One region of the Pseudarthrobacter sp. Hb11 genome, then DNA from elsewhere that is predicted to be linked to it. Evidence: predicted binding sites of a transcription regulator. Region 1 holds the regulator's gene; the other holds the start of a gene.
The links. The regulator LexA, encoded in region 1, represses DNA repair genes until DNA is damaged. The targets are predictions, from matches to a motif close to TCGAACANNTGTTCGA.
Positions count from the first base shown of each region.

Region 2: ruvA (Holliday junction branch migration protein RuvA) is a predicted target of LexA. The motif match lies at 12,916-12,931, and genes of this name have one in related genera.

Region 1 is NZ_JBWZCM010000017.1:41,660-56,608, reverse strand. Features, by position in the region: gene AC50X7_RS17425 (FtsK/SpoIIIE family DNA translocase) at 1-296, shown strand, start outside; gene pgsA (CDP-diacylglycerol--glycerol-3-phosphate 3-phosphatidyltransferase) at 320-961, shown strand; gene AC50X7_RS17415 (CinA family protein) at 958-1,452, shown strand; gene AC50X7_RS17410 (helix-turn-helix domain-containing protein) at 1,602-2,054, shown strand; gene AC50X7_RS17405 (MarR family winged helix-turn-helix transcriptional regulator) at 2,191-2,724, opposite strand; gene AC50X7_RS17400 (DUF3046 domain-containing protein) at 2,766-2,990, shown strand; gene recA (recombinase RecA) at 3,181-4,236, shown strand; gene AC50X7_RS17390 (regulatory protein RecX) at 4,240-4,878, shown strand; gene miaB (tRNA (N6-isopentenyl adenosine(37)-C2)-methylthiotransferase MiaB) at 4,882-6,462, shown strand; gene miaA (tRNA (adenosine(37)-N6)-dimethylallyltransferase MiaA) at 6,466-7,362, shown strand; gene dapF (diaminopimelate epimerase) at 7,411-8,355, shown strand; gene AC50X7_RS17370 (class I SAM-dependent methyltransferase) at 8,327-8,950, opposite strand; gene hflX (GTPase HflX) at 9,375-10,955, shown strand; gene AC50X7_RS17360 (ATP-dependent DNA helicase) at 10,948-13,005, shown strand; gene lexA (transcriptional repressor LexA) at 13,027-13,758, opposite strand; gene AC50X7_RS17350 (LysM peptidoglycan-binding domain-containing protein) at 14,128-14,484, shown strand; gene AC50X7_RS17345 (histidinol-phosphate transaminase) at 14,548-14,949, shown strand, end outside.
Region 2 is NZ_JBWZCM010000001.1:140,347-155,295, reverse strand. Features, by position in the region: gene AC50X7_RS00780 (APC family permease) at 1-261, shown strand, start outside; gene hisS (histidine--tRNA ligase) at 285-1,658, opposite strand; gene AC50X7_RS00770 (peptidylprolyl isomerase) at 1,888-2,700, shown strand; gene AC50X7_RS00765 (DUF349 domain-containing protein) at 2,767-4,356, shown strand; gene AC50X7_RS00760 (hypothetical protein) at 4,468-5,205, shown strand; gene AC50X7_RS00755 (RelA/SpoT family protein) at 5,086-7,476, opposite strand; gene secF (protein translocase subunit SecF) at 7,608-8,630, opposite strand; gene secD (protein translocase subunit SecD) at 8,630-10,390, opposite strand; gene yajC (preprotein translocase subunit YajC) at 10,494-10,889, opposite strand; gene ruvB (Holliday junction branch migration DNA helicase RuvB) at 11,131-12,219, opposite strand; gene ruvA (Holliday junction branch migration protein RuvA) at 12,212-12,856, opposite strand; gene ruvC (crossover junction endodeoxyribonuclease RuvC) at 12,957-13,535, opposite strand; gene AC50X7_RS00720 (YebC/PmpR family DNA-binding transcriptional regulator) at 13,622-14,377, opposite strand; gene pdxT (pyridoxal 5'-phosphate synthase glutaminase subunit PdxT) at 14,381-14,949, opposite strand, start outside.

The sequences.
Region 1 (14,949 bases):
GCCCGTCCGAAGGTTCGAAAGCCCGCGACGTCCTGGTGAAGCCGGACGACCTCGCCCCGGTCCTCGCTGCCATGAAGGGCCAGGAGGCACCCAAGGCACCGGATGCCCAGACCGCGGCCCTCAGCGACAACGCCAACGCCAACATCGCGCAGGGCGGCTACGCCGAGGACCTGGTGGCGGCGGACCTGGACCAGCGGAAGCAGAACGTCGAATACTACGACGGCTCGGATTCCCCGCCGGGGGGCTATGACGACGAAGAGGGATCGGAAGACGCCTGGTCGCTGACCGGGCGCTAGCCCGAAGAATGTAGCCTAGGAAGGTGACTAGCACTGATGCAACCGCCGCCGGCAAGGGCCGTGCCGAGGTCTGGAACCTTCCCAATGTCCTGACCATGCTCCGCATCGCGCTGGTGCCGTTCTTCGTATGGTTCCTGCTCCTGGACGCGCCGCGCCTGCAGAGCGAGGCAGGGCCCTGGCGCTGGGCAGCGGCGGCATTGTTCGCCGTCGCGATTTACACGGACAAGCTCGACGGCGACATCGCCAGGAGCCGGAACCTCGTGACCGACTTCGGCAAGATTGCCGATCCCATCGCGGACAAACTGCTTATCGGTTCCGCACTGGTGATGCTGTCCGTACTCGGCGAACTGCCCTGGTGGGTCACCCTGGTCATCCTGGTCCGTGAATGGGGCATCACCGCCCTGCGTTTCTTCGTCATCCGCTACGGCGTCATCCCCGCGTCACGCGGGGGCAAGCTCAAAACCGTTGTCCAGACCGCCGCCATCTTCCTTTATCTCCTGCCGCTGGCAGCCATTGCGCCCTGGCTTGGCTGGGTGGCGTTCGCCGTGATGATGGTGGCCGTGCTGATCACGGTGTGGACCGGCGTCGAGTACGTTGTCGAGGCGCTGCGCCTGCGGTCCAAGGGAAAGCTGCAGGGAACGGCCAACGGGCAGGAGCAGGAGTGACCAACGTCCAGCACGTGTCCCTTCACCATCTGTCTGAACAGGCTGTGAAACAGGCCCTGGAGCGCCGTCTCACCGTGGCCACGGCCGAGTCCCTGACGGCCGGCATGGTGTCCGCTGTCCTCGCCGACACCCCGGGAGCCTCCGGAATGCTGCAGGGAGGCGTGGTGGCCTACCAGAACTCCGTGAAGGAAAATGTCCTGAAGGTACCCCCGGAACTTCTGGCCGACGTCGGGTCGGTTGACAGCGATGTGGCGGCAGCGATGGCGGACGGGGCCAGGTCGGCCCTTGGCGCCGATATCGGCATTTCCACTACCGGGGTAGCGGGACCTGAAGCACACGATGGAAAGCCTGTGGGAACTGTGTACATCGGCATAGCGACGGGTACGGGATCAACAGGGTTCGAGTATGTGTTTTCCGGAAGCCGGGCGGAGATCCGCGGACAGGCCTGTGGGGCTGCCCTGGAACGGCTGCTCGAAGCGCTGGCATCCTGAAGTTACCCGGCTGTAAAGTTGGCGGGAACAAAAGCCGGTACCGATTAGTTATTACATTGTGTCGCTTCCGGAGAGCGGAGGCGCCTAGGATGAAAACACTAATGGTTCGCTCCACGGCGGACCGGACTATGAGGAGCAAGGCGATACAGATGGTAAAGCAGCCCGTATCCGTAAACGGCGTTGTCCGCTGGAAGGATGTGGGCCTCGCCGATCAGGCTAAGAGCGAACAAAAGGAGCGCAAGATGGTTGTACTTCGTCACGAAATTGGTGATGTCCTGCGCGATGTTCGCCAGCGTCAGGGGCGCACGCTCCGTGAAGTCTCGCACAGCGCCCGTGTCTCCTTGGGTTACCTCAGCGAGGTTGAGCGCGGCCAGAAGGAAGCATCCTCCGAGTTGCTGTCCTCGATCTGCTCGGCCCTGGACGTCCCCTTGTCCAGCATGCTTCGTGAGGTCAGCGACCGCGTGGCAGTCGCCGAAGGCGTTGCCGTTCCGGACACCGTACCCCAGGAATTCTCCCAGCGTTACGGACGTGACCTCGATCGCGACCTTAACAATGAACTGAACGACGAACTTTCAACGGGCCTGTTCTCAGGGGCCCGGTAAGGGCTGACCACCTTAAGGTTGCCCTGCAACTCATGAAGCCTCCGGCGGTGTGCCGGGGGCTTCAGTTGTTTCTGGACACTTGCGTCGGAGCGTAGCCTTCCTGCCCTGGCCGGGCGGTGCTGGTTTGCCCTGCCTGCTAGTCCCCGGAAGCGGCGGGGGCCTGCGGGCCGTCGTGCGGGAAACCGTCACGCTCATAGGTGGAGTTGAGCTTGGACATAAACCGGGCCAGCTCCTGCAGGTCCTCCACCGGCCATTCCCCCAGCCGTTCCCGGAAAACCTGCCGACGGGCATCCTGGACCTGGTGCATCTTTTCCTCCCCCTTGGGTGTCAGCCTGATGGCCTGGGCCCGTCCGTCCAGCGGGTCAGCCTCCTTGGACACCAGCCCGATGCTCTCCAGGAAGGCAATCTGCCGGCTCACGGAAGGTTTGCCGACGCCGATGTTCATCGCCAGGTCCGTGAGCCGGATGGGGCCCTCCCGCCGGATGACGGTCAGCAGGCCATAGGCCGCGGGTTCCATGTCCGGGTGCACCTGCCGGGAGAGCTGGTTGGAGATGGCCCGTGCGCGCCGCCAAAAAAGGCTGATTTGATGTTCCACGTTCTGCAGCGCGGCGTCCACGGTGGCATCGTCTTTGCGGCCGTCCGCGGGCGGGACGGCGGGGGAGTTGCTCATGGCAACAATTCTAGGGTGCGGGATCGTGAGAGACTTTTCTGGTGCGAATCAGCGACTATTGGCGACTTATGGACGACGAATTTGGCGCCGGGTACTCGCGGGTCCTCAGCAATACCCTGGTTCTTGCCGGGGTGGGCGGGCGCACCGCGGACCAGGCACTGGCCGCCGGCGTGGAACCGCGCAAGGTGTGGCTGGCCGTCTGTGATGTGCAGGACGTTCCGGCTGAGCGACGGCTGGGCCGGGACATCAAACCCCGCAGCGAGTAGCGGTTTTGTCCTGACACGCCGCGCGGTTGTTCGAATACCTGTTCGGATAAAGCTATGCTTTTCCTAGCGGGTTTTCCACATAGCCGCCGTCAACCGGCCGGAATGTCAGTGGGTCCCATTAGCGTCAGAGATGACCAATAAACGGCCGCTGAGGCCACTCCAAAGCGAGAAAGCATTAGAGGTGTGAACCATGGCGGCAGCCCCGGATCGTGCAAAAGCGCTCGAAGCAGCGCTTGCCCAGATCGATAAGCAGTTCGGTAAAGGCTCGGTCATGCGGCTCGGGGACGAAGTCCGGGCCCCGATCGAGGTTATCCCTACCGGTTCCATTGCGCTGGACGTAGCTTTGGGCATTGGCGGCCTTCCCCGTGGCCGCGTCGTAGAAATTTACGGGCCGGAATCCTCCGGTAAGACCACCGTGGCCCTTCACGCAGTGGCAAACGCCCAGCGCCAGGGCGGCATCGCTGCCTTCATTGACGCCGAGCACGCCCTTGATCCTGAATACGCCGCCAAGCTCGGCGTGGACACGGATGCGCTCCTGGTTTCCCAGCCGGATACGGGTGAACAAGCCCTGGAGATCATGGACATGCTGGTGGGCTCAGGCTCCCTGGACGTCATTGTCATCGACTCCGTCGCCGCCCTCGTGCCGCGCGCTGAAATCGAAGGCGATATGGGCGACAGCCATGTGGGACTCCAGGCCCGCCTGATGAGCCAGGCCCTGCGTAAGATCACCGGCCGCTTGAGCCAGACCAAAACCACGGCGATCTTCATCAACCAGCTCCGCGAAAAGATCGGCGTCTTCTTCGGTTCCCCCGAAACCACCACCGGTGGTAAGGCGCTGAAGTTCTACGCCTCCATCCGTATTGACGTGCGCCGCATCCAGACCCTCAAGGAAGGCGCCGACTCGGTCGGTAACCGCACCAAGGCCAAGATCGTCAAGAACAAGATGGCCCCGCCCTTCAAGATCGCAGAGTTCGACATCATCTACGGCCAGGGCATCTCCCGCGAGGGCGGCATCATCGACATGGGTGTTGAGCACGGCATCATCAAGAAGTCCGGCTCCTGGTTCACCTATGACGGCGACCAGCTGGGCCAGGGCATGGAGAACTCGCGCAGGTTCCTCCGCGACAACCCCGAGCTGGCCGCCGAGCTCGAGCGCCTCATTAAGGAGAAGCTCGGTGTTGGCGTGAAGCCGGCGGAGCCCGAGTCCAAGGACTCCCCGAAGCTGAAAGCCGTTGACGGGTTCTAAACCTTGACCAGTGCTGAAAGTGCGCGTCCCCGCCGGGCCAAAACCGGCGGGAGGCGCGCTGCTTCGTATTCCAACGACTTCGAGGACGGCCCCGGTCCAGGTTCGCCGGTTGCCGGTCATCCTGAACCGGATCCCGTTTCCGTCGCCCAGGCCATCGTGTACCGGCAACTCGCGGCTTCCGCGAAAAGCAGGCTTCAGCTTGCCCGCAAGCTCTCCGAACGGAATATCCCGGAAGACGTTGCCGAGGCTGTGCTGGACAAGTTCCAGGAGGCGCGGCTTATCAACGACGCCGAATTTGCGGACATGTGGGTGCGGAGCCGGTCACAGTCCCGGAAGCTGGCGAAGGGGGCGCTCCGCCGCGAACTTGCGGAGAAGGGCGTCGACCAGGAAACCGCCGCCGCAGCGCTGGAACAGCTCTCCGACGCCGACGAGGAAGCCGCCGCCAGAGGCCTGGTGGAGCGAAAATTGCGTCCCGGGACTGATCTGGGGGACAGGACGGAACGGGACAAAGTGACGCGCCGGCTGGCTTCCATGCTGGCCCGCAAGGGGTATCAGCCCTCCCAAGCGTTCCGCATTGTCAGCGAGGTCCTCGATGCCCACGGTGCTCCCAACAACGACGAGCCATTGAACCGGTACCCTTAACAGGTGAGTTTGACCATTCCTTCCCCTCTTTCCGGCACCAACCCGTCTTCAGGATCCAGCGGCGTGGACCAGCCTGCCCCTGCTCCGGAAGTTGGCCAGGGGAAGACACGGACCTATGAGGTGCGCACCTTCGGCTGCCAGATGAACGTGCATGATTCAGAGCGCATGGCCGGCATGCTGGAGGACGCAGGCTACGCGCCGGCAGAGGTTGGTGCGCAGGCGGACGTAGTGGTGTTCAACACCTGCGCCGTCCGCGAGAACGCCGACAACAAGCTTTACGGCAACCTCGGCATCCTTGCCCCCGTGAAGGCAGCCAACCCCGGCATGCAGATCGCCGTCGGCGGCTGCCTGGCGCAAAAGGACCGGGAAACCATCCTGAAGAAGGCGCCCTGGGTGGACGCGGTCTTTGGCACCCACAATGTCGGCGCCTTGCCTGCCCTGCTGGAGAGGGCACGGCACAACGATGAGGCGCAGCTGGAGATCCTGGAGTCGCTGGACGTTTTCCCGTCCACGCTGCCCACCAAGCGCGATTCCGTGTACTCGGGCTGGGTTTCCATCTCGGTGGGTTGCAACAATACCTGCACGTTCTGCATCGTTCCGGCCTTGCGCGGCAAGGAAAAGGACCGCCGGCCCGCGGACATCCTCGCTGAAATCCAGGCCCTGGTGGATGACGGTGCCATCGAAGTGACCCTCCTGGGCCAGAACGTCAATTCCTACGGCGTGGAGTTCGGCGACCGGCAGGCCTTTTCGAAGCTTCTGCGGGCGTGCGGGGAGATCGAGGGCCTGGAGCGGGTCCGGTTCACCAGCCCGCACCCTGCGGCTTTTACGGACGACGTCATCGATGCCATGGCCGAAACGCCCAACGTGATGCCGCAGCTGCACATGCCGCTGCAGTCGGGCTCGGACAAGGTCCTGCGGGACATGCGGCGGTCCTACCGCTCCACGAAGTTCCTTGGGATTCTGGACAAGGTCCGGGAGAAAATTCCGCATGCCGCCATCTCCACGGACATCATCGTCGGCTTCCCCGGCGAGACTGAGGAAGACTTCCAGGCAACTCTGGACGTGGTGGAACAGTCCCGGTTCGCGACCGCTTTCACCTTCCAGTACTCCAAGCGCCCCGGCACCCCGGCGGCGGACCTGCCGGACCAGCTGGCGAAAGCCGTTGTGCAGGAGCGCTTCGAGCGGCTCACGGCGCTGCAGGACCGGATCGCGGCGGAGGAGAACCGGAAACAGCTCGGCCGCCGGGTGGAGGTTATGGTCACCGCCCAGTCAGGCCGAAAGGCCGGGGAGACCCACCGGCTGTCCGGGCGCTCCCAGGACCAGCGCCTCGTGCACTTTTCGGTACCGGACGGTGCCCCTGCGCCGCGCCCGGGCGATCTTGTCACCGTCACCATCACCGAGGCCGCTTCCTTCCACCTGGTCGCCGATCCCGTCATTGAGGATTACAGCCTGCGGCGTTCCCGCGCCGGTGACGCCTGGGACAGGTCCCAGGCCGATTCCTGCGGGGCACCGGTACCGGGGACGGCCAACGGCCGGGCCGGGGTTTCCCTCGGGATGCCTTCGCTGCCTATCCGCAGCCGGTGACCCGTGGGCTCTCCGCCGGTTATCGCCGTCGTCGGTCCCACGGGTTCCGGTAAGTCAGACCTCGCGGTAGGCCTCGCCCTTGAGCTGGACGGTGAAGTCATTAACGCGGATGCAATGCAGTTCTACCGCGGCATGGATATCGGCACAGCGAAAATCACGGTTGATGAACGCAGGGGAGTTGTGCACCACCTCCTGGACATCCTGGACGTCACGGACGAAGCCAGCGTTTCCCAGTTCCAGCAGCAGGCGCGTGAGGCTATCGCTGACATCCACGCGCGCGGGAAGCGGGCCATCCTCGCCGGCGGCTCGGGCCTGTACGTTCGGGCTGCCCTTGACGTCCTCGAATTCCCGGGGACGGACCCGCGGCTGCGGCAGCAGCTGGAGGATGAGCTGGCCGCCCAGGGAAGTGGCGCAATGATGGCCCGGCTCGCAACGGTTGACCCGGTGTCCGCCGGCCGGCTCTCGGACGACAGGCGCATCATCCGTGCCCTGGAGGTCCATCAACTCACCGGCCGTCCGTTCAGTTCCTTTATGCCCCGGCGCGAGTACTTCCAGCCCGCGGTGCAGGTAGGCCTCACCGTGGACCGCGACCAGCTCCGGGAGCGCCTGGGCCGCCGAGTGCATGGCATGGTGGAAAACGGCCTGCTCGCCGAAGTGGAGCGGCTTGAAGCGCAGGGGCTCCGGCAGGGCAAAACCGCGCCCCGCGCCCTGGGTTACTCGCAGTTCCTGCGGGTCGTGGACGGCGCAACAACAGTCCCCGAGGCCGTTGAGGAGACCATCGTGGCCACGCGGCAGTTCGCCCGGCGGCAGCTGACCTGGTTCCGTGCCGATCCCCGGATCAAGTGGCTGGACTGGCAGGATCCGCACCTGGTGTCCGCTGCAGCAGTACTCAGCCGGTAGATACGGGTGGTTACAGAGGCACTGCGGCCGGCCGGTACCCTTGAAACCATGAACGCAACCCTCGCCGCGACGACAGAGCACGCCTTCCGGACGCTGGGCGGGCTCCGCTTTTCCAAGGGGCACGGCACCGGCAACGATTTTGTCCTGGTCGCCGACCCTGAGGGCCTGCACACGATAGCTGCCGACCAGGTGGCAGCCCTGTGCGACCGCCACCGTGGCATCGGTGGAGACGGCCTCATCCGCGCCGTTCCGTCCCGCCTCCTTCCCGAGGGCCGGGAACTGCTGGCCGCAACCCCCGACGCCGAATGGTTTATGGATTACCGCAACGGCGACGGATCACTATCCGAGATGTGCGGCAATGGCGTCCGGGTCTTCGTCCACTTCCTCCGCACCGAGGGTCTGGTGGACCTTCCCGACGGCGGCGCGCTCACCATCGGCACCCGCGGCGGGGCAAAAACGGTCGTACGGACCGGCGAGGATTACGCGGTCGACATGGGCCCGTGGGAGTTCATCTTCCCCGGCGAGGCTACAGCCAAGGCCATGGATTCGCTGGTCACGGCGGACGGGCTGGAAGTTCCCCGTCCCGCGTTGTCCGTCAGCATGGGCAACCCCCACACTGTGGTTGCCCTCGCCGAACTCTCGGAACTCGAAGGGACCCGCCTCTTTACTGCACCTGTGGTTGATCCAGCGCCGGTCAACGGCACGAACGTCGAGTTCGTCGTTCCGTCCGAACCACTGGTGCACGACGGCGTCGGTTCCGTCACCATGCGTGTCCACGAACGCGGGGTGGGGGAAACCCAGTCCTGTGGAACGGGAGCCTGCGCCGCAGCCGTGGCCATCAGGCACTGGGCAGGGGCGGAAGCGCCGGACACCTGGCTGGTTCACGTTCCTGGAGGCGTGGTGGGCGTCAAATTCTTTGCCGGCCCCGGAGGACACGAGCACGTGGAGCTCAGCGGTCCCGCCGTTATTGTGGCAGCTGGGACGCTTTCCTGACCGTCAGGATCCGGAAGGACTTGGACGTTGACTCGCGGCTCACGCTGAAGGAATTGTCCAGTTCTGCCGCCAGCCAGCGTTGAAGCGAGTCCGAGCCCAGGTTCTTCTGCACTACCAGCCAAGCAGTTCCGCCTGGCGCCAGGCGCGGCAGCCACAGCTTCAGGAGCGAATGCAGTTCGTCCTTGCCGATCCTGATGGGCGGATTGGACCAGATGGTGTCGAAACGCACCTCCGGGTCCACCGCATCAGGCGTACTGGCCGCCACATTGGACAGTCCCAGCGCAGCCGCATTCTCGTTGGTGAGCGTAACGCACCTTTCATTGACGTCAACGGCATAGACCTGGGAGTGCGGCGCACGCAGTGCCATGGTGAGCGCAATCGGACCCCAGCCGCAGCCGATGTCCAGCAGGTTCCCGGCAGGCGCGGGCGCGGGAACCTCGGCCAGGAGCACGGCAGTTCCCTTGTCGATCCCGTCCGGGCTGAAGATTCCCGAGGAGGTCTGCAGCCTGCGCGTTTCCCCTGCAAGTTCAACCGTGAGCGGCTTTCGCGTGAACGGGCCGGCGGGGGATGCGCTGAAATAGTGTGCGGACTCCATAACTCGCCAGAGTAGTTCCCCTTGCAGCGTAAAGTGAAACTGTGGTCTTTGCTCCTCTGCTAGGGTTGAACGCATGTTCCTGATCTTCGAGTAGCCGGCCCGGGCCCTGCCCGTTCCGCAGCCATGTCCCACAGCGACGCAGGTATTAATCCTTCCGCACAGTGCACCGGACCACGCGCATGCGTTCATTCCGGCCGCCGGACAATACTCGAAGGCCAGCCTCCCGCTTGCTCTTTCGCCGATTCTCCGGCTCCTTCAACTTCGCCACGTCCCCGCGATGTGGCCGCCACCGCCGTCCGCTATTCAGCCCGGCGCGACAAACCAGGAGAACCGCATGACCGCAGGCCGTCAGCCCAGCGCGAATACTTCCCCAAGCACCACCCATCGGCACTATTCTGGAGTTGCCGAATCTTCAAAGGAGACCATGACCAGCCAGCCCAACACCGGATCCGATCCAGCCGCCCAGGACATGAGCCCTGAGGAAATCCAGGCCGTGATCGACCGGATTCTTTCCAAGGACGTACCGGCCAAATCCGTCAGCACGCCAGGTGATGCAAGCCGCGGCGACGGAAGGGCCGTACTGGGCAAAGCCCAGGCCATATCCCGCCTGGATGAAGAACACACAACGTACGACGGCGACCAGCAGGATCTTGAGGAACGCCGTGCCCTGCGGCGCACGGCAGGCCTTTCCACCGAACTGGAAGATGTCACCGAAGTTGAGTACCGCCAGCTCCGTCTGGAGCGCGTAGTCCTCGCCGGTATCTGGTCGGAGGGAACCCTTGCCGACGCGGAAAACTCGCTGCGGGAGCTTGCCGCCTTGGCCGAAACAGCCGGGTCGGAGGTTCTGGACGGACTTGTGCAGCGCCGTGACAAGCCGGACCCGGGCACCTTCCTGGGCTCAGGCAAAGCGCTGGAACTGAAGGACATCGTGATGTCCACCGGCGCGGACACCGTTGTGGTGGACGCTGAGTTGGCGCCGTCCCAGCGCCGTGGCCTTGAGGACATCGTTAAGGTCAAGGTCATTGACCGGACAGGGCTGATCCTGGACATCTTCGCCCAGCATGCGAAGAGCCGGGAAGGCAAGGCGCAGGTGGAGCTCGCACAGCTCGAGTACCTCCTGCCACGCCTCCGCGGCTGGGGCGAGTCGATGTCCCGCCAGGCCGGTGGCCAGGTGGGTGGCGCAGCGGCCGGTATGGGCTCGCGAGGTCCCGGTGAGACGAAGATCGAACTGGACCGCCGGAGGATCCGTACCCGCATGGCCAAGCTTCGGCGCGAAATCGCCGCGATGAAGCCTGCACGGGAGACGAAACGCGCCAACCGCCGTCGCAATGAGGTGCCCTCGGTGGCAATCGCCGGGTACACCAACGCCGGCAAATCCTCACTGCTGAACCGCCTCACGGACGCCGGGGTGCTCGTGGAGAACGCACTGTTCGCCACGCTGGATCCCACGGTGCGCAAAGCAGAAACGGCCGACGGGCTGGGATATACGCTGGCCGATACCGTCGGATTTGTCCGCTCCCTGCCCACCCAGCTGGTTGAGGCGTTCCGGTCTACCCTTGAGGAGGTTGCCGATTCCGACTTGATCCTTCACGTCGTGGACGCCTCACACCCGGACCCCGAGGGCCAGATAACTGCAGTCCGCAAGGTCTTCAGCGAGGTGGACGCACGCAAGGTTCCGGAAATCATTGTCCTCAACAAGGCCGACGCCGCAGATCCTTTTGTGGTGGAACGGTTGAAGCAGCGCGAACCGCGCCACGTGGTGGTGTCGGCCCGCACGGGGGAGGGTATCCCCGAGTTGCTGAAGGCGATCAGCGAGTCCATTCCGCGTCCGTCGGTCAAGCTGGAGCTGCTCATCCCCTACGACCGTGGGGACCTGATGAGCAAGCTGCACGACTCCGACGCCGAGATCATCAGCGTTGACCATGATGAAGCCGGTACCCGGGCAGTTGTTAAAGTCCGGGAAGGCCTCGCGGCTGAACTGGAACCATTCGTCAGCAATGACTGACCTCGTGGCTGACGAAGCCACAGGCGCGGCCGGCGAGCAGTTCGTCATCGAGCTGCTCGACCGCGCCGTTGCCGGCATGGGCGGGCAAAGCCGGAGTGGGCAACGTGAAATGGCCAGGCAGGTGGCCCGGGCAATCGAAACCGGCGACCACCTGCTGGTCCAGGCGGGGACGGGTACGGGCAAGTCCCTGGCGTACCTGATACCCCTGATAGCCCACGCCCTGGAGAGCGACAAGCCGGCCCTGGTGTCCACCGCAACGCTTGCCCTGCAAACGCAGATTGTAGGCCGGGACATACCCCGGCTCCTGAAAACCATCACTCCGGCGCTGGACCGGCCGGTAAAAGTGGCCCTGGTCAAAGGGCGGTCCAATTACGTCTGCGTGCATAAACTCGAAGGCGGGTTTCCCTCCGAGGAGCCCGCGGAGGGCCAGCTGTTTTCCCTGGGGGAGGACACCAGCGTCCCGCACTTCGCCGCGGCTGTGGGCGGTCCAGCCTCCCAGCTGGGCAAGGAAGTGGTCCGCTTGCGGGAGTGGGCGGAGAAAACCACCACCGGCGACCGCGATGAGCTCCTGCCCGGCGTCACCGATCGGGCCTGGCGGCAGGTCTCCGTCACGTCCATGGAATGCCTGGGCGCCCAGAAGTGCCCCATGGCCGCAGAGTGCTTCAGCGAGCTCGCACGGCAGGACGCCGCCGAAGCCGATGTTGTGGTCACCAACCACGCCATGCTCGCCGTCAGCGCCTTTGAAGGCCTGGCCGTGCTGCCCGAGTACGACGTCGTGGTGGTTGACGAGGCCCACGAACTCCAGGACCGGGTCACCGGCGCCGTCTCCGGACAGCTCTCGGTGGCCATGGTCCACGCCGCTGCCGCTGGCGCCCGCAAGCACACCGCCATCACGGTGGACGCGCTCAACGCCGCCGCCGCAAACCTCGAGCTGGCCCTCGCGGGAGTTCCAAACGGGTTGCTCCCCAATGGCCTGAACGACGAGCAGCTGGACTGCGTGGACCAGCTGCGCGAGGCCTGCCGGGCAGCACTGTCTGACTCCAAGGGGGACAGCAGCACCACTGCCGACGGCGGGCGGCAACTCGCGCGCTCCCGGCTGATGCTCATCCTGGAACTGTGCGAACGGCTCCTCGCCGCCCGTGAGAACCGGGAAGTGGTGTGGTTTTCCCGCGCCAGTTCCTTTGACCCGCAGCAGGGATACTCGCAGCCCGACGAGACAGCGCCCGCGCTGATCAACATCGCTCCGCTGTCCGTAGCCGGGCGGCTGCGTGAGGGCCTGTTCACAGGTCATACGGTGGTGCTGACCTCCGCCACCCTCGCGATCGGCTCAGCCTTTGAGCCCGCCGCAGGCGGACTCGGGCTGGTGGGAGAAGGCGCCCCCAGCTGGACCGGTATCGATGTTGGATCCCCCTTTGACTACCCCAAGCAGGGAATCCTGTACGTGGCCGGGCACCTGCCCAAGCCGGGCAGGGGGGCATCCCCCGAATCGCTCGCCGAGCTGGAGGCCCTGATCAGAGCCTCCAACGGCGGCGCACTATGCCTGTTTTCGTCCCGGCGCGCGGCAGAAGAAGCAGCCGATGCACTGCGGCCCAAGTTGGATATGACCATCCTGTGCCAGGGCGACTCCACCATGACGGCCCTGGTGAAGCAGTTTGCCGACGAGCCCGACACCTGCCTGTTCGGCACAATGTCGCTGTGGCAGGGGGTGGACGTTCCCGGGGGCTCCTGCCGCCTGGTGGTCATCGACCGGATTCCCTTCCCCCGGCCCGACGATCCACTGATGACCGCCCGGTCCCGCGCCGTGGCGCAGGCCGGCGGCAACGGCTTTATGTCAGTCTCGGCCACCCACGCTGCAATCCGGCTTGCCCAGGGTGCGGGCCGGTTGATCCGGTCCACCGGGGACAAGGGTGTGGTGGCAGTGCTGGATTCCCGGCTGGCCACCGAGCGATACGCCGGATTCCTTCGCGGTGCGCTGCCGCCGTTCTGGTCCACAACGGACAGGAAGACGGCGGTCGCGGCGCTGGAGAGGCTGGCAAAGGAGAAGGTGTGAGCAGGCGCCGCAGCCCGCGGCTTAGAGCGAGCGGAGCACCGACACAACCTTGCCCATGATGGTGGCGTGGTCGCCAAGGATGGGCTCGTACTGGGTGTTTTGGGGGAGCAGCCAAGTGTGGCCGTCGCGCTGGCGGAAAGTCTTCACAGTGGCTTCGTCGTCCAGCAGCGCCGCGACGATGTCTCCGTTGGCGGCGTCTGCCTGGCGGCGGACCACCACCCAGTCGCCGTCGCAGATGGCGGCGTCCACCATGGAATCGCCGGCAACCTTGAGCATAAACAGTTCTCCCTGGCCCACGAGTTGGCGGGGGAGCGGCATCACGTCCTCCACCACCTGGTCCGCCAGGATGGGACCGCCGGCAGCGATCCGGCCCACGAGGGGAACCATGGCAGTGTCCATGGCGGTGGGAAGCACGGTAACGGTGCCGCCGCCGGGCAGGAGAGGAGCCGGCTCGGCCGCCTGCTTGGGAGAACCGCCGTCCAGCGTGAGGGGCATCAACACCTCCATGGCACGCGGCCGCTTGGGATCGCGCCGGAGGTAGCCAAGCTTTTCCAGCTGTGACAGCTGGTGGGTGACGCTGGACAGGCTTGCCAGGCCAACGGTGTCACCAATCTCCCGCATCGACGGCGGGTACCCGTTGTCATTGACCGAGCGCTGGATGGTCTCGAGGATCTTTTTCTGCCGTGGCGTCAGGCCCTTGGCGGTCTTCTTCGGTTGGGAGGTTGCCCTTCCCCCGGCGGCTGCTGCTGCCATATTCGCCAATGCCTTTCGGTTGCCCCGGGCTCCTGTGGCCCGGACCTGAAGTACACGCCGTAAATTGTCAGACCCTGCTGATCAACTTCAGAGTGGTTGTTCTTTCCTTCAAAGCTAGGCCAGCCACATTGCTTTTTCAAACATTTGTTCTAGCGAGTCTCGACATTGTTCGTTGATAAGTGCTAAAACAGTAGGAGCAAAGTTCGAACATTTGTTCTACTCCGAACGCGGACATTCGAAGACTCGGACCAAGAGTCGCCGGGGCTGCGGATCCGGAGGGGGAACATCGGGCAGCACAGTACGGTCCAGGAGGGCTAAGTCATGTCAGCTACATCTGCTTCGCAGGATTCATTTTCGGTGCACCACCTTATGTCCGGGCCGGACCAGCGGCCGGCGGAGCGTCCTACGCCCCTCCCGCCCCTGCGCCTGACGCGTCGCGGAAAGATCGTCCTGATCGGGATTCCCCTGGTCCTGCTGGCGGCCCTGCTGCTTTCCCTGGCCGGTTTCTTCAACTCGCCGGCAAGGGCCTCCGAATCGGCGACGGACCTGGCAGTTACCCCAACCGTTACCGTTACCGTGCAGGCGGGCGAATCCCTGTGGGCCATTGCCGGAAGCGTCGCCCCGCAGCGGGACGCGCGCGACGTCGTGGCTGACATCGTCCAGCTGAACAACCTGACCGGCGGTGCGGTCCTTCCTGGCCAGCAGTTGTACGTCCCCTCCCGGTAGTGGCCGGCGTCCCAGGAAGCGGTCACATTTTCCGGCGCCCGGCGCGGGCACTAAACTGTTCAGGTGAATGACCAGCTAGAGCGCCTCAACCGGCTACCCCTCCGCAGCAACCTCCGTGGGCTTACCCCTTATGGTGCGCCCCAGCTGGAAGTCCCCATCCTCCTTAACGTCAACGAGAACACCCATGGTGTCCCGGAGAACGTTAGGGCCGCCATCAGTACGGCAGTGACGGAAGCCGCTGCCGGTCTCCACCGGTACCCGGACCGCGAGTTCACGGAGCTGCGCAGGGCCCTTGCGGAATACTTGGGGCATGGGCTCGATGAGTCGAATGTGTGGGCGGCCAACGGGTCCAACGAAGTGCTCCAGCAGATTCTCCAGGCTTTTGGTGGCCCAGGCCGCACGGCACTGGGCTTCCCTCCCACGTACTCCATGTACCCGTTGCTGGCCAGTGGTACGGACACCGAA
Region 2 (14,949 bases), on a different contig from region 1:
CTGCTTCTGCTGACCGCCGACGTCATGACTGTGGTGGGCTTTTCAAGTTTCGGCGTTCTTGTTTATTACGCCGTAGCGAACGCCTCTGCCTACACGCTGAAGCCGCACCCGGGGTATGCACCCAAGTGGCTGAACGCGGTCGGCTTCGTTGCCTGCCTGCTGCTGGCCTTCACGCTTCCCCCGGCCTCCGTGCTGACCATGACGGCGGTCCTGGCCATTGGCGTGGCGGGACGCTGGCTGGTGCTGCGCCTCCGCCGCTAGCGTCGTACGGCGGCGCGGACGGGCTAAACGGCTGCTGCGGCCACTTGGTTGGTTGCGGCCACCTGGACGGCGAGATCCTCGGGCGCCGGGGTCCAGGTTTCCGGGAACGCCACCACCTGTTCGCCGGTGCGGATGTCCTTAACCTGGTGGGTGCCGTCGTCGTCCGTGAACCAGACGAAAGGAATGCCTCGCCGGTCAGCGAACTTGATCTGCTTGCCGAACTTTTCGGCCTTTGCCGCTACTTCCGTGGCAATTCCCCTGCTCCGGAGCTGGGCGGCTACGTCCTGCGCCGCACTCCAGCTGTCGTCGGAGGTGAGGGCAACCAGCACGGCGGTGGGAACGGAGCGTGAAGCCTTGGCCAGATCCTGGCTGAGGATGCGGGAGACCAGCCGCGTGACGCCGATTGAAAGGCCCACCCCCGGGAACTTCCGGTTGCCCTTTGAAGCCAGTGCATCGTAGCGGCCGCCAGAGCAGATGGAGCCGAGCTGCTCGTGGCCCACCAAAACGGTTTCCACCACGGTGCCGGTGTAGTAGTCCAGACCGCGGGCGATGCTGAGGTCAGCCACCACCTTGCCGGGGGCACGCTGGACGGCCGCCTCGATGACCTGTTCCAGCTCATTCAGGCCTTCATCCAGCAGCTCATTGCTGACGCCCAGCGCCTGAACCTGTGCCACAAAGGACGTGTCCTCGGTGCGGATCGCAGCCAACTGCAGGGCTTTCCGGGCTTGTTCGTCGGTGGCCCCCAGCTCGGCCTTCAGCAGGTCAGCCACCTTGTCCGGGCCGATCTTTTCGAGTTTGTCGATGCTCCGCAGCACGCCGGCCGTGTCCTCCAGCCCAATGCCGCGGTAGAAGCCCTCCGCGAGCTTGCGGTTGTTGATCCGCAGGCGGAAGTCCGGGATGGGAAGGGCGCTCAGGGCCTCGGCAACCACCAGCGCAATCTCGACGTCATACCGGAAAGGCAGGTCGCCGTCCCCCACCACGTCAATGTCCGCCTGCGTGAACTCACGGGCACGGCCCTCCTGCGGACGCTCACCGCGCCATACCTTCTGGATCTGGTAACGCCGGAACGGGAAGGCGAGGTAGCCAGCGTTTTCCACCACGTACCGGGCGAACGGGACGGTGAGGTCAAAGTGCAGGGCAAGTGCGTGCGGATCGGCCTTCCCACCCTTGACAGGGTTCTCGCTCTCGTCCTCCTGGAGGCGGCTGAGACCGTACACTTCCTTGTCGATTTCACCCTTGCGCAGCAACTGCCCCACTGTTTCCACGGCACGGGTCTCGATGGAACCGAAACCGTGCAGCTCGAACACCCGGCGCAGCGTGTCCAGCACATGCAGCTCCACCAGCCGCTCCTCGGGAAGCCACTCGGGGAATCCGGACAGGGAGGCGGTGCGTGCCATGGTGGATTTTCTCCTCATTGGTGAAGTGCCTGGGACTTGCCCGGCATCCCGAAACGGGCCAGGAACGGCGGCAGTCCAGCCAGTCATGCATAAACTATGTGCGGCAGTCAGTTTATGCGTCATCCGCCAGCATCTCTAATGCGGCGGACCGGCAGGGCTAGGCCGTCAGACAACTGCGCCCGGGGCCTCGCGCCCCGCCGTGCAGCAGCCCGACACATAAGGAGGACCCTTGGCGGCCAGTTCACGCAGCGCCCGCGAAGCAAAGCGTCGCATCCAGCAGATGGAAGCCAAGCGCGAACTGCGGCGGGACCAGGAGAAGCGGCGCAGGCGGGACAACATCATTGCCGCCGGCGCCGGAACCGCCGCCGTGGTGCTCGCCGTCGTACTCCAGTTCACTGCTTTTGCCGGGAACCCGACCGAGGAGGAGTTCGCCGCCGCCGAGGCGGGGCTGACCAGCCCGTCCGCCTCCGCATCTGCAAGTCCCACGGCGCAGGCGACCAACGGCCCGAATATTCCGGCTGCCGAAACGGCTGCGGGCAAAACCTTCACCGGTGACCTGGTCATCAACGGTTCTGCCCTCGCTGTGGAGCTGAACGGTGCGAAAGCCCCGCAGGCCGCCGCTGTTTTCAAGTCCCTCAGCGACGAGGGCTACTACAACGGGAAAACGTGCCACCGACTCACCACGGGTGAGACCTTCGGGGTGCTGCAGTGCGGCGCCTCCGGCCCTGAGGGCCAAAGCGATCCTGCCTACACGTGGGGACCCCTGGAGAACACCCCCGCTGACAATATTTATCCGGCCGGAACTGTGGCCGTCGCCCGCACGGGAAACAACGCCTTTGGAAACGGCAAACAATTCTTCATCGTCTACAAGGACACAGTCATCCCGGCCGACTCTGCCGGCGGCTACACGGTGGTGGGAAGGGTGACATCCGGCCTCGATGTGGTTTCGGATATAGCTGCTGCCGGAATTACGCCGGGCAGCAGCGACACGGACGGCGCACCTGTTGAACCAGTCACGATAGACTCGTTTTCTCTGAAGTAGGAGGCCCGGCCACGGAGCTGCGGCGCAGGACCTGAGTATTTTCCTTCAAGCGAAAGACTTTTAGCGGTGACAGACAGTCAGAAATCCGACGAAACAGCAACAGACCTGACCGGGACGGCGGCACCCGCCGCCGACGAGGCAGCATCTGAAGCAGCCACCACCCCGGCAGCGGAAGCTCCTGCGGAGGACGCACCCGAAAGCAGCGCTCCGCCAGCGGAAAGCCCCGTGGAAAACGCTCAGGAAAGCAACGCGCCGGCTGCGGAAGCCCCCGTGGAAAACGCACCCGAAAGCAGTGCCCCGGCTCCGGCCCGCCGCCCCGCGCCCTCCCCGGCCGCCTTCGCCTCCCGCCCCAAGCCCGCCGCCGCACCTGTGGCAGCACCAGCCGCCGCAGTCCCCTCCACGTCCTTGGAGGAAGCCTCAAAATGGGGACGCGTTGAGGGCGACGGACACGTTTTCCTGACCATCGACGGCGGCGAGCACCCCGTGGGCCAGTACCCGGACGTCAGCGATGACGAAGCCCTGGCTTACTTCGCCCGGAAGTACGACGACGTCGTGGCCCAGATTGTGCTGCTCGAGCAGCGCGTGAGCTCCAAGGCTCCGAGCACCGACATGCAGAAGACCGTCACGCACCTTCGCGAGCAGCTGGCCGAGCGCAACATGGTGGGCGACCTCCGGTCGGCCGAGGCGCGCCTTGACAAGCTCTCCACCCAGATCGCTGAACTGGAAAAGGCGGAGAAGGCTGAGCATGACGCCGTCCGCGCCTCTGAGCTCGCCGCCCGCGAGGCGATTGTGGCCGAAGCCGAGCAGATTTCCGGCCAGGATCCGGCCCAGACGCAGTGGAAGACCTCCAGCTCCAGGATGAACGAACTCTTCGAGAGCTGGAAGGCTGCCCAGAAGAGCGGAGTCCGGCTGGGCCGCAGCAATGAGGACGCCCTGTGGAAGCGGTTCCGCGCAGCCCGCACCGTCTTCGACCGCCACCGCCGTGCCTACTTCTCGCAGCTGGACAGCAACAACTCCGCTGCCAAGTCCGCCAAGGAGAAGCTGATCGCCGAAGCCGAGGCACTGTCAACCTCCACTGACTGGGGTTTCGCCGCCGGCGAGTACCGCCGCCTGATGGACCAGTGGAAGGCCTCACCGCGGGCCAGCCGCAAGGACGACGACGCCCTGTGGGCAAGGTTCCGCGCCGCCCAGGACGTCTTCTTCACAAACCGCCAGGCCGCCAACGACGAGATCGACCAGGAGTACGCGGCAAACCTCACGGTCAAGGAAGCCCTCCTGACGGAGGCCAACGCAATCCTGCCGGTGAAGGACCTGACAGCTGCCAAGAAGGCCCTGCAGTCCGTTCGTGACCGCTGGGAAGAGGCTGGCAAGGTCCCCCGCGCGGACATGGGCCGCATCGAGGCTGGACTGCGGAAGGTAGAGGATGCGGTGCGGCACGCTGAAGAAGAGCAGTGGCAGCGGTCCAACCCCGAGCGGAAGGCACGCACCAACAGCGCCCTCTCCCAGCTGGAGTCCGCTATTGCAGGACTGCAGGATGATCTGGCCAAGGCCGAAAAAACCGGCGACCAGCGCAAGATCAAAGCTGCACAGGAGGCCTTGGAAGCACGCCAGGCCTGGCTCGACCAGATCCAGCGCTCGGCCAGCGAACTGTCCTAAGCCTGCTGCCTGACTCATCAGGCGGCCGCTCTTGGCAGGCCCGGCTCCGGTTATCCACATACCCGGAACCGGGCCTGTGCCTGTTAAGGGCTGCGGCGGCAGGATGGATGAATGGCGATTCCCTCACCTCCTCCCTCCGCCACCCACGGCAAGGACCATGTCCAGGGTGGAGAAGCAGCACCCCGTTTTCCTGAGTTGTACGCCCCCGGCATGCCCTTCGCCTCTCCGGAGTTACAAACCCTAGCCTCGGACGGCCTGCTGGAACGTTTCCACCAACACGGCTACACAGTCCCGGGAGCCAAGGCTTCTCCGCAGCTGCGAGCACGCGCAGCAGCGGGAGCCGTGCCGGCGGCTGTGCGCCAGCGGGTAGTAGCGGGCCGGATGACCGCGGCGTGGATCTACGGCTGCGCCGGTGAGCCGGACCGGCTTGCCCTCCTGGTGGACTCCAAACGGCGGGTATCGAGCTTACGGAACACCAGGGGCTGCACCCTGCATGAGGTGAAGCTTGGCCCCTTCGACGTCGTCAGCCTCGGCGGCCTGATGGTGTCCAGTCCCCTCCGGACTGCACTCGACGTCGCCCTCCACGTGGAGGCCGAACGCGCCATCCCCACCCTGGAGGGACTGCTCGCCCGGCCGCAGAACGACGTGCGCCTGCGCCTGCTGGTTCTTGCAATAGAGGCGAGCCCGCGGGTTCCCCACAAAAAAGCCGCATTGGAGAAGTTGGCCCGGCTAGGTCCGGCGCTTGTTCCCGGTGGTGCGGTAGACGTCGAAAACCCCGTCAATGCGGCGGACCGCACTGAGGACGTGGTGCAGGTACTTGGGGTCCCCCATCTCAAAGGCGAACTTTGAGATGGCCACCCTGTCCGTGGAAGTATGGACGCTGGCAGCCAGGATGTTGACGTGGTTTTCGGACAGAACACGCGTGACGTCGGAGAGCAGCGATTTGCGGTCCAGCGCCTCCACCTGGATCTCCACCAGGAACACGCTGGACTGCGTCGGTGCCCAGTCCACGTCGACGATCCTGTCCGGCTGGTCCTTCAGGTCCGAGATGTTGGTGCAGTCTGTGCGGTGCACTGACACGCCCGATCCCCTGGTGACAAAACCGAGGATGGGGTCTGGCGGCACGGGAGTGCAGCAACGGGCGAGCTTTACCCAGACGTCGCCGACGCCGCGGACCACAACGCCGGAATCGGAGAACCGCGCCTTGGTGACCTGGGTGGGGACGCTGACTTCGGTGATGTCATCATCGGTGCTCTCATTGCCGCCAAGGCTTTCGACGAGCTTCTCCATGACCGACTGTGCGGAGGTATGCCCGTCGCCCACACCGGCGTAGAGGCCGGAAATGTCAACGTACTTGAATTCCTGGGCCACCGCGGCGAGGGCCTCATGTGTCATCAGGCGTTGCAGCGGAAGATTCTGCTTCCGCATGGCCCGGGTCAGCAGTTCCTTGCCGCGGTCGATCGCCTCTTCACGGCGTTCCTTGCTGAACCACTGACGGATCTTGTTGCGGGCCCTGGCGCTCTTGACGAAGTGCTGCCAGTCCTGGCTGGGTCCGGCACCTTCGGCCTTGGAGGTGAAAATCTCCACCCAGTCACCGTGGTTCAGTTCGCTGTTGAGCGGAACCAGTTTCCCGTTCACCCGGGCGCCGATGGTCCGGTGTCCCACCTCGGTGTGCACGGCGTAGGCGAAGTCCACGGGGGTGGACCCGGCCGGCAGGGCCATGACCTCACCCTTGGGGGTGAAAACGAACACCTCACGGGCGTTGATCTCGAACCGCAGCGAATCAAGGAACTCGCCGGGATCAGAGGTTTCCTGCTGCCAGTCCACCAGGGACCGCAGCCAGCCCATGTCGCCGTCACGGGGGCTGCCGGGGCCAACAGCCGTGCGGTTGGGCTGGTCCTTGTACTTCCAGTGCGCGGCGACGCCGTACTCGGCGCGGCGGTGCATCTCGTGGGTCCGGATCTGGATCTCCACCGGCTTGCCGCCGGGACCGATCACCGTGGTGTGCAGCGACTGGTACATGTTGAACTTGGGCATCGCGATGTAGTCCTTGAACCGGCCGGGCAGCGGGTTCCAACGCGAATGCATGGAGCCGAGGGCCGCGTAACAGTCCCGGACGGAGTCCACCAGGACCCGGACACCCATGAGGTCGTTGATGTCGTCGAAGTCCTTGTCGCGGACAACCATCTTCTGGTAAATCGAGTAGTAGTGCTTAGGGCGGCCGGTAATGGTTGCCTTGATCTTGGCGGTGCGGAGATCCTCCGTGATCTGGTCCCGGATGACGCTCAAGCTCTTCTCCCGCTCAGGCGTCCTGTCCCCCACCATGCGGACAATCTCTTCGTACACCTTCGGATAAAGGGCAGCGAAGGAGAGGTCCTCGAGTTCCCACTTAATGGTGTTCATGCCCAGGCGGTGGGCCAGCGGGGCGAAGATTTCCAGGGTTTCCCGGGCCTTGCGGGCCGAAGATTCGGCGGAGACAAAGCGCCATGTGCGGGCGTTGTGGAGCCGGTCCGCCAGTTTGATCATCAGCACGCGGATGTCCTTGGCCATGGCCACGACCATCTTGCGTACAGTCTCGGACTGGGCTGCTTCCCCGAAGCTGACCTTGTCCAGTTTGGTCACGCCGTCAACAAGCATGGCCACTTCGGGGCCGAAGTCACGCTTCAGATCGGCAAGTGTGTAGGGGGTGTCCTCCACGGTGTCGTGCAGGAGGGCCGCCGCCAGGGTAGTTCCGCTCAGTCCCAGTTCGGCGAGGATGGTGGCCACTGCCACCGGATGGGTGATGTAGGGATCACCGCTCTTGCGCTTTTGCCCCCGGTGGCTTTGTTCCGCCACGTCGAAAGCGCGTTGGATCAGGTCGAAATCCTCTTTGGGATTGTTGGCCCTGACGGTCCTCAGAAGAGGCTCGAGGATGGGCGAGTAATTTGCTGTGCCACGTCCCGTCAGGCGGGCGAGCCTGGAGCGGGTGCGTTCCCGCCGGCCTGGGAACGTGGGGCGGGAACCGGAGTTGTCCACGGGGACCAAAGAACCTGAGCGCGCGGAAGCGGCCACTCCGGTCTGCGGACCGGCGGGACTTTTATCTCCTTGTGCCGTTGGCACCGACGCCGAACGTTCTTCCAATGAAGCACCCCTCACCACCGTTTAATTACTTCAGTCTATTCCTCAGGCCACGGACTTATTAAACCGGCCTCTTAAAACACGACGGGCCGGGCAGCGTCAAGGTCCTGACACTGCCCGGCCCCGGAGACGGCTTAGGCTTGGGCTGGCTCCACCGCTGTTGATCCGGACCTTGAAGAGGACTCGGCCCGGCGGTGCTCCACGCGCTTGGCCTGCCTCACCAGGTCGGGCTCGTTCTGGCGCAGCCAGGCATACATGGGGGCGGCGATGAAGATCGTGGCCGCAGTTCCAATGAGGATGCCAACGAACAACGCAAGCGAGAGGTCGCGCAGCGTTCCCGCGCCCAGCAGGCCTGCGCCGATGAACAGGATGGCACCGACGGGGAGGATTGCAACCATCATCGTGTTGATCGAGCGGACCAGGGTCTGGTTCACGGCGAGGTTGACTTCCTCAGCAAAGGTGCGCCGGGTTGATGCGTCCAGGTCGGCCGTGTTCTCGCGGATCTTGTCGAATACCACCACTGTGTCATAGAGCGAGTAGCTCAGGACAGTCAGGAACCCGATGATGGCGGACGGGGTAACCTCGAAGTCACTGAGGGCATACACCCCGGCGGTGACAAACATCGTGACGGCCATGCCGGCAATAGCCGAAAGCGACATCTTCCAGGTGCGGAAGTACAACGCCATCAGCACCGCGGCCAGGAGCACAAAGATCACCAGGCCGATCAGTGCCTGCTTGGTCACGTCAGCACCCCACGTCGGCCCCACAAAGGTTGACGTCACCTCGTTGTCCGTAACGCCATAGGCAGAGGTCAAGCCCTCCTTGATCCGGAGGGTCTCGTCATCGGTGAGCTTGTCGGTCTGGATCCGCATAGTGGTTCCCGCCACGTTGGCAACGCGCGGCACGCTGCCCTCCACCACATCGGTAACGGCTTTTTCGCCCACCGCAGCGTCAGTGGTCTTTACGTTCGAGACCGTGAATTCGGAGCCGCCACGGAACTCGATGCCGAGGTTGAACCCGCCCTTGGCCACCGGAATCAGGATGGACAGGGCAACGGCTACCGCCGCAATGAGGAACCAAATCTTCTTGGCGCCCACAAAGTTATAGGAGCGCTTGCCCGTATAGAGCTCGTTGCCGAAATTAGCGAAGCTTGGCATTACTTGTTCTCCTTCGCTGCAGACTTCGAGGAGCCTGCGAGCTGCTCCTGCTTCTGCGCCATCCGGCGTTCGGCAATGGTCATCCGGCGTTCTGCCTCGGCTAGGGCACCTGCGTTCTTGGCGGGGACCACTGCTGCGGGCTTGTCTTCGGGGGTACGGATACGGCCTGCACCCCGGTAGAGCGGTACAGCGCCCAGGCGCTTGGGGTCAAGGCCGGACAGTCGGTGGCCCTCACCAAAGAACTTCGTACGCGCCAGCAGCTGCAGCGTGGGGTGCGTGAACATAAACACCACAATGAGGTCGGCGATGGCGGTGAGCCCCAGCGTGAAGGCGAAGCCACGGACGTTGCCCACAGCCACAAAGTACAGGACCAGGGCCGCAAGAAGGTTGACGGCCTTGGAGGCAAGGACGGTCCGCTTGGCCCGCTTCCAGCCGTTTTCGACGGCGGACACCAGGCCGCGTCCCTCACGGAGCTCATCACGGATGCGCTCGAAGTAGACGATGAACGAGTCTGCCGTCTGGCCGATGGCGACGATGATGCCGGCCACGCCCGCCAGGGACAACCGGTAGTTTTCGGTCCAGCCCAGGATGGCGATGGCGAGGTAGGTCAGGATGCCGGCCACCACCAGCGAGGCAATGGTCACGAATCCGAGGGCGCGGTACTGGAAGAGCGAGTACACCACCACCAGCAGCAGCCCGATCACGCCCGCAAGGAGGCCCATGCGCAGCTGTTCCCCACCGAGGGTGGCGGAGATCTGCTGCTCGCTCTGGATTTCGAAGCTGATGGGCAGTGCGCCGAACCGAAGCTGGTCCGACAGGGCCTTCGCGCTCTGCTCCGTGAAGCCGCCGGTGATCTGGGGGCGGCCGTCCGTAATGACGGCGAGCGAGCGGGGAGCAGAGATGACCTGGTCATCCAGCACAATGGCGAACTGGGCTTTCGGGTCGTTGCCCGTGTCACCGCCGGCAGCCACGTAGAACTGGTTCAGCCGTTCGGTGACCTCCTTGAATTTGGCTGTGCCTTCGTCGTCGAACTGGATGTTGACGGCCCACTCGTTCGTGACGGCACCCTGCGCGCCCTGCTGAAGCTGGAAGGAGGACGTGACGATGTTGCTGCCCTTGACCTCCACGGGGCCGAGGATGTACTTGACGGCAGGGTTCGTTTCGGAAGCGGGCTCACAGGTGACCAACGGCTTGGCCGGATCCGAACGTTCCTGCTCATCCTGGGCCGGGTTGTCACAGTCCAGGGCTTCAAACTGCCGGTAGATCTCCGGGGTGATCCAGTTGGTGTCGCTGCCGTTGGTGGGTTCCGCCGCCGGCTTGGGCAGCTGGTCCTCAGGGGCCCGCGACTCCTGCGGGACCGGTGCGCCCGCTCCGTTGAGGAGGACGGGGCGGAAGTTCATGTCGGCGGAGGCCTGGATCAGGTCGCGCGTCTGTGTCGAGGGGGTACCGGGAAGGCTGACCACCACGTTGCGCCCCGACTGCGTGCTGATTTCTGCTTCAGCGACACCGGAGCCGTCCACGCGCTGGCGGATGATCGCCACAGCCTGGTTGAGCTGTTCTTCATTGATATCCGAACCGCCCTCCACCTTCGGCGCCAGGATCATCTGGGTGCCGCCTTCGAGGTCGAGCGCCAGTTTGGGCGCCCAGCTCGCTTGGCCGGCCATGGTGCCGCCCGCAAGGACGGCAGTCAGCACGGCGAGGATTACGCCGAGCCAGACCAGGACCCTGAGGCCTGGTTTCTTAGAACCAGTTCGTGCCATTGTTGATCTTTCTCTTATTCACGGAGGAACCGCCGGTGCGTGCTTGTCGCTGGCACCGGCGGCGTTCCGCAGCCGTAGAGGTGTTGTAAAAGAACCAGCCGGACTAGTTGTCCTTCTTGCCCTCATCATTGAGGCGCTTGAGGGTTTCGTCCGGCGTTTCAGCCGTTGAACCGGTGCTTCCGGTCTCCTGGGCGGTGAGGGATGAAGCGTCATCCGGCACGGCGGGGGAAACAGCTTCCGGCGTTGCTGCGGGCTCCACGATCTTGGTGACGGCTTGGCGGTGCACGGTGGCCAGGTTGCCCGGGGAAAGTTCCAGCGTGACCTTGTTCTCTTCATCGTCGATGTCGACGATGCGGCCGAACAGGCCAAAGCTTGTCATCACCTCAACGCCCGGGGCGAACTGGGACTGGAGCGTCGCCTGCTGCTGCTGGGTCTTCTTGTTGCGGCGGAACATCATAAAGATGAAGACGCCGAGCATGGCGAACAGCAGTATCGACATGATGTCAATGCCGCCGCCGGGCTGCGTAGTGGTGGTCTGGGCAGTGATATGTCCGAACACGGGGAAGTTCCATTCTGTACTTGCGTAGAGCTGATTGACAGCGCCGTCCGCTTTGAACGTGTGGCCTGGCACGAACTTGCGCCATCCGTCCACGGGCTGCCGGTAGTGCTGCCTGCGGGAACAAAGACCCGAACGTGCCGAGCGTCATACCAGTCTAAAGGGAAAAACTGAAGGGAGCCTGTTATTGGCTATCCGGGGCCCAGCCTGCCGTGCCCTCGGCGTCCCCGCCGGCGGTTTCGAAGAGGTCCAGCGGCTCCTGCCCGAAAACGCCGGAAGGGATGGCGTAGCCGAGGTGGGTCCAGGCAGGAGCCATGGCGATCCGGCCCCGGGGCGTCCGGCCCAGTAGCCCCTCCCGGACCAGGAAGGGTTCGGCAACGGTTTCCACGGTCTCGGTTTCTTCCCCGACGGCGATGGCGAGGGTGGAGAGCCCGACAGGGCCGCCGCCAAACTTCGTAATCAGTGCCTCCAGCACCGAGCGGTCCAGCCGGTCCAGTCCTTTTTTGTCCACTTCGTACATGTCCAGGGCAGCGGATGCCGCCCGCGCGTCGATCTGATCGATGCCGTGGACCAGCGCCCAGTCCCGTACCCGTCGTAACAGCCTGTTGGCGATACGGGGTGTGCCGCGTGAACGTCCCGCGATTTCGCTGAAGCCTGCGGAGTTGACCTTGAGGTCCAGCAGTCCCGCGGAGCGCCGCAGGACAAGCTCGAGCTCGGCAACGGAATAGAACTCCAGATGCCCGGTGAAGCCGAAGCGGTCGCGCAGCGGCCCGGGCAGCAGGCCGGCCCGGGTGGTCGCCCCCACAAGGGTAAACGGCGGAAGTTCGAGCGGAATCGCTGTAGCGCCGGCCCCCTTGCCCACCACGATGTCCACGCGGAAGTCCTCCATGGCCATGTAGAGCATTTCTTCGGCCGGCCGGGACATGCGGTGGATCTCGTCAAGGAACAGGACTTCGCCCTCCGACAGGGAGGAAAGGATGGCCGCGAGGTCTCCCGCATGCTGAATGGCGGGGCCGCTGCTGATCCGCAGCGGGGCGTTCATTTCGGACGCAACAATCATGGCCAGCGTGGTCTTGCCCAGGCCCGGCGGACCGGAAAACAGCACGTGGTCCGCGCTCCGGCCCCGCATCCGGGAGGCCTGCAGCACCAGTGACAGCTGCTTGCGGACCCGGTGCTGTCCTACGAAGTCGTGCAGGTTCTTGGGCCGGAGCGCGGCCTCGATGGCCCGCTCCTCCGGCTCCTCCCCCGCCGCCACCACGGACGGTTCAGCCACGGCTGCCTACGCGGTTGCCGGCACGTGCCCCGTCCTGGCCCAGCCAGCGAAGGGTGGTCCGCAGGATCTCCGGTACGTTGCCGCGGAAAGAGACCTCCGGATCATCGGCAAGTGCCTTGTCGATACTCGCTGAAGCGTCCTTTTCGGACCAGCCGAGGCTGGTCATGGCGGCGACTACCTGCGGCTTCCAGGCAGCTTCCGCAGCGGTGGGTGCATTGGCTGCACCGGCGGAGCCATGCGGAACCAGCTTTCCGGCGAGCTCCAAGACGATCCGGCCGGCCACCTTCGGGCCGATTCCCGGCACTTTGGTGAACGTTTTGCTGTCCTCTGTGTGTGCCGCCACCCGGATGGCCTCGGGATCGTGCACTGCGAGAACCGCCAAAGCCAGCCGTGGGCCCACCCCGCTCACACTGAGCAGGACATCGAAAACCTCACGCTCGTCGTCGGACGCGAAGCCGAAGAGGGTAAGCGAATCCTCCCGGACGATCAGGGACGTATAAAGCTGGCCCTCCTCCCCCGTGCGGAGCCCGCTGAGGGTCTGCGGCGTGGCGTTGACACTCATTCCCGCGCCGTTGAGGTCAATGACGGCCGTGGACAGCCCAACGTGAGCTACGGTTCCGCGGAGGAAACTGATCAAGGGCCTGGCTCCTGGTGTACTGCCGGGCTGCCATTTGGGAAGAGGGCTGGACCGGCTATCCGAACATATTTACGAATACCCTAGCAAGCAGCCAGGACAATCAACGTGCGCGCCGCACCTTCGCTTCGGCTTCGGCCCACGCTCTTTGAGCCGGCGTCAGCGAAGAACTCCCCGGCCCGGTGGTGGCAACGGCCGCACCGCTGCCTGCTCGCCAGGCGTGAGTGATGGCCAGCGCCAAGGCGTCGGCGGCGTCGGCCGGGCGGGGCGGCGCGTCCAGCCGGAGGATTTTGGTGACCAGCTTGGTCACCGCGTCCTTGTTGGAGTTGCCGCTGCCGGTGACGGCAGCTTTGACTTCCGACGGAGTGTGCAGCGCCACAGGGATGCCGCGGCGCGCAGCGGCGGCAATCACCACGCCGGACGCCTGGGCAACGCCCATCACCGTGCTCACGTTGAGCTGGGAAAAGACGCGTTCGACGGCGAGGACCTGGGGTTCGTAGCGGTCCAGCCACTCGTCGATGGCCAGGGCGATCACCAGGAGGCGCTGGTCCAGCGTTTCCTCCGGCGAGGTTCCCACCACGCCGACGGCCACCATGGTGGCGCGCCTGTTTCGTTCCACGTCCACAACCCCGATGCCGCAGCGGGTGAGCCCTGGGTCAACCCCCAGTACGCGCAGCGTCACGGGCACCCGATGACAGCAGGCGCGCAGGATTCTGCGCGCACCCAGGCCCGAGCAGGCAAGCCGGATTCAGCGGGCAAGGCCGGGCGTCACTCGGATTCCAGGGCGGCCTGGACTTCGTCGCTGAGGTCGGCGTTGCTGTAGACGTTCTGGACGTCGTCGAGGTCCTCCAGGGCATCCACGAGCTTCATGAACTTCCTGGCCGCCTCCAGGTCCAGGGGCACTTCCATGGACGGAACGAACTCGGCCTCGTCCGTGTCGTACTCGATCCCTGCATCCTTGAGGGCATCGCGGACGGCCTGCAGGTCGGTAGGCTCCGAGTGGATTTCGAACGAATCGCCGTTGTCCTTGACTTCCTCTGCACCGGCATCGAGGACAGCCATCAGGATGTCGTCCTCCGTGAGGTCCTTCTTCGGCAGGGACACCACGCCCTTGCGGCTGAAAAGGTAGCTGACCGAGCCGGGATCGGCGATGGTGCCGCCGTTGCGGGAAATGGCCAACCGGACTTCCGACGCCGCGCGGTTTTTGTTGTCCGTCAGGCACTCGATCAGCAGCGCCGAACCCTGCGGGCCCCGGCATTCGTACATGATCTCGGTGTAGTCAACCACTTCGCCGGTGAGCCCGGCGCCGCGCTTGATGGCGCGGTCGATGTTGTCAGCCGGGACGGAGGTCTTCTTGGCCTTGGTGACGGCGAGCTCAAGGCCGGGGTTGCCGGAGAGGTCCGGTCCGCCCATGCGGGCAGCGACTTCGATGTTCTTGATCAGCTTGGCGAACGACTTTGCACGGCGGCTGTCGAGGATGGCCTTCTTGTGCTTGGTCGTTGCCCATTTGGAGTGGCCTGACATGCTTTACGCTTCTCCTCTGATCATGCGGATAAAAAGTTCGTGTACGCGTTTTTCCCCAGTCACTTCCGGGTGGAAGGAGGTGGCCAACAGGTGGCCGGAACGCACTGCAACAATTCTAGCCGTCCCCGGCAACGGGACTGCGTGGGACGCGTGCTCCGGATCCGCCGGTTCCACCTGGGCCAGGATCTCCACATCGGGGCCTACGCGTTCCACCCAGGGGCCCCGGATGAAGACGGCGTGGACAGGAGGAACGCCGGAATCGGTGGCGCTGAAATCCAGTCCCTTAAAGTCCAGGTCGGTTTCGAAAGACTCGCGCTGCCGGCCGAAGGCGTTGCGCCGCACGGTGATGTCCAGGCCCCCGAAGGTCTGTTGCGGTGCTCCGGAAAGGTCAGTGGCCGGGTCGGCAATGTCCGATGCAAGCAGAATCATGCCGGCGCAGGAACCGTACACAGGCAGGCCTTCGGCAATGCGTTCCCGGAGGGGCTCAGCCAGCTCGAAGGCGCGGGCGAGCTTGTCAATTGCCGTGGATTCCCCGCCGGGAATGATCAGCCCGTCCAGGCCGTCCAGTTCCT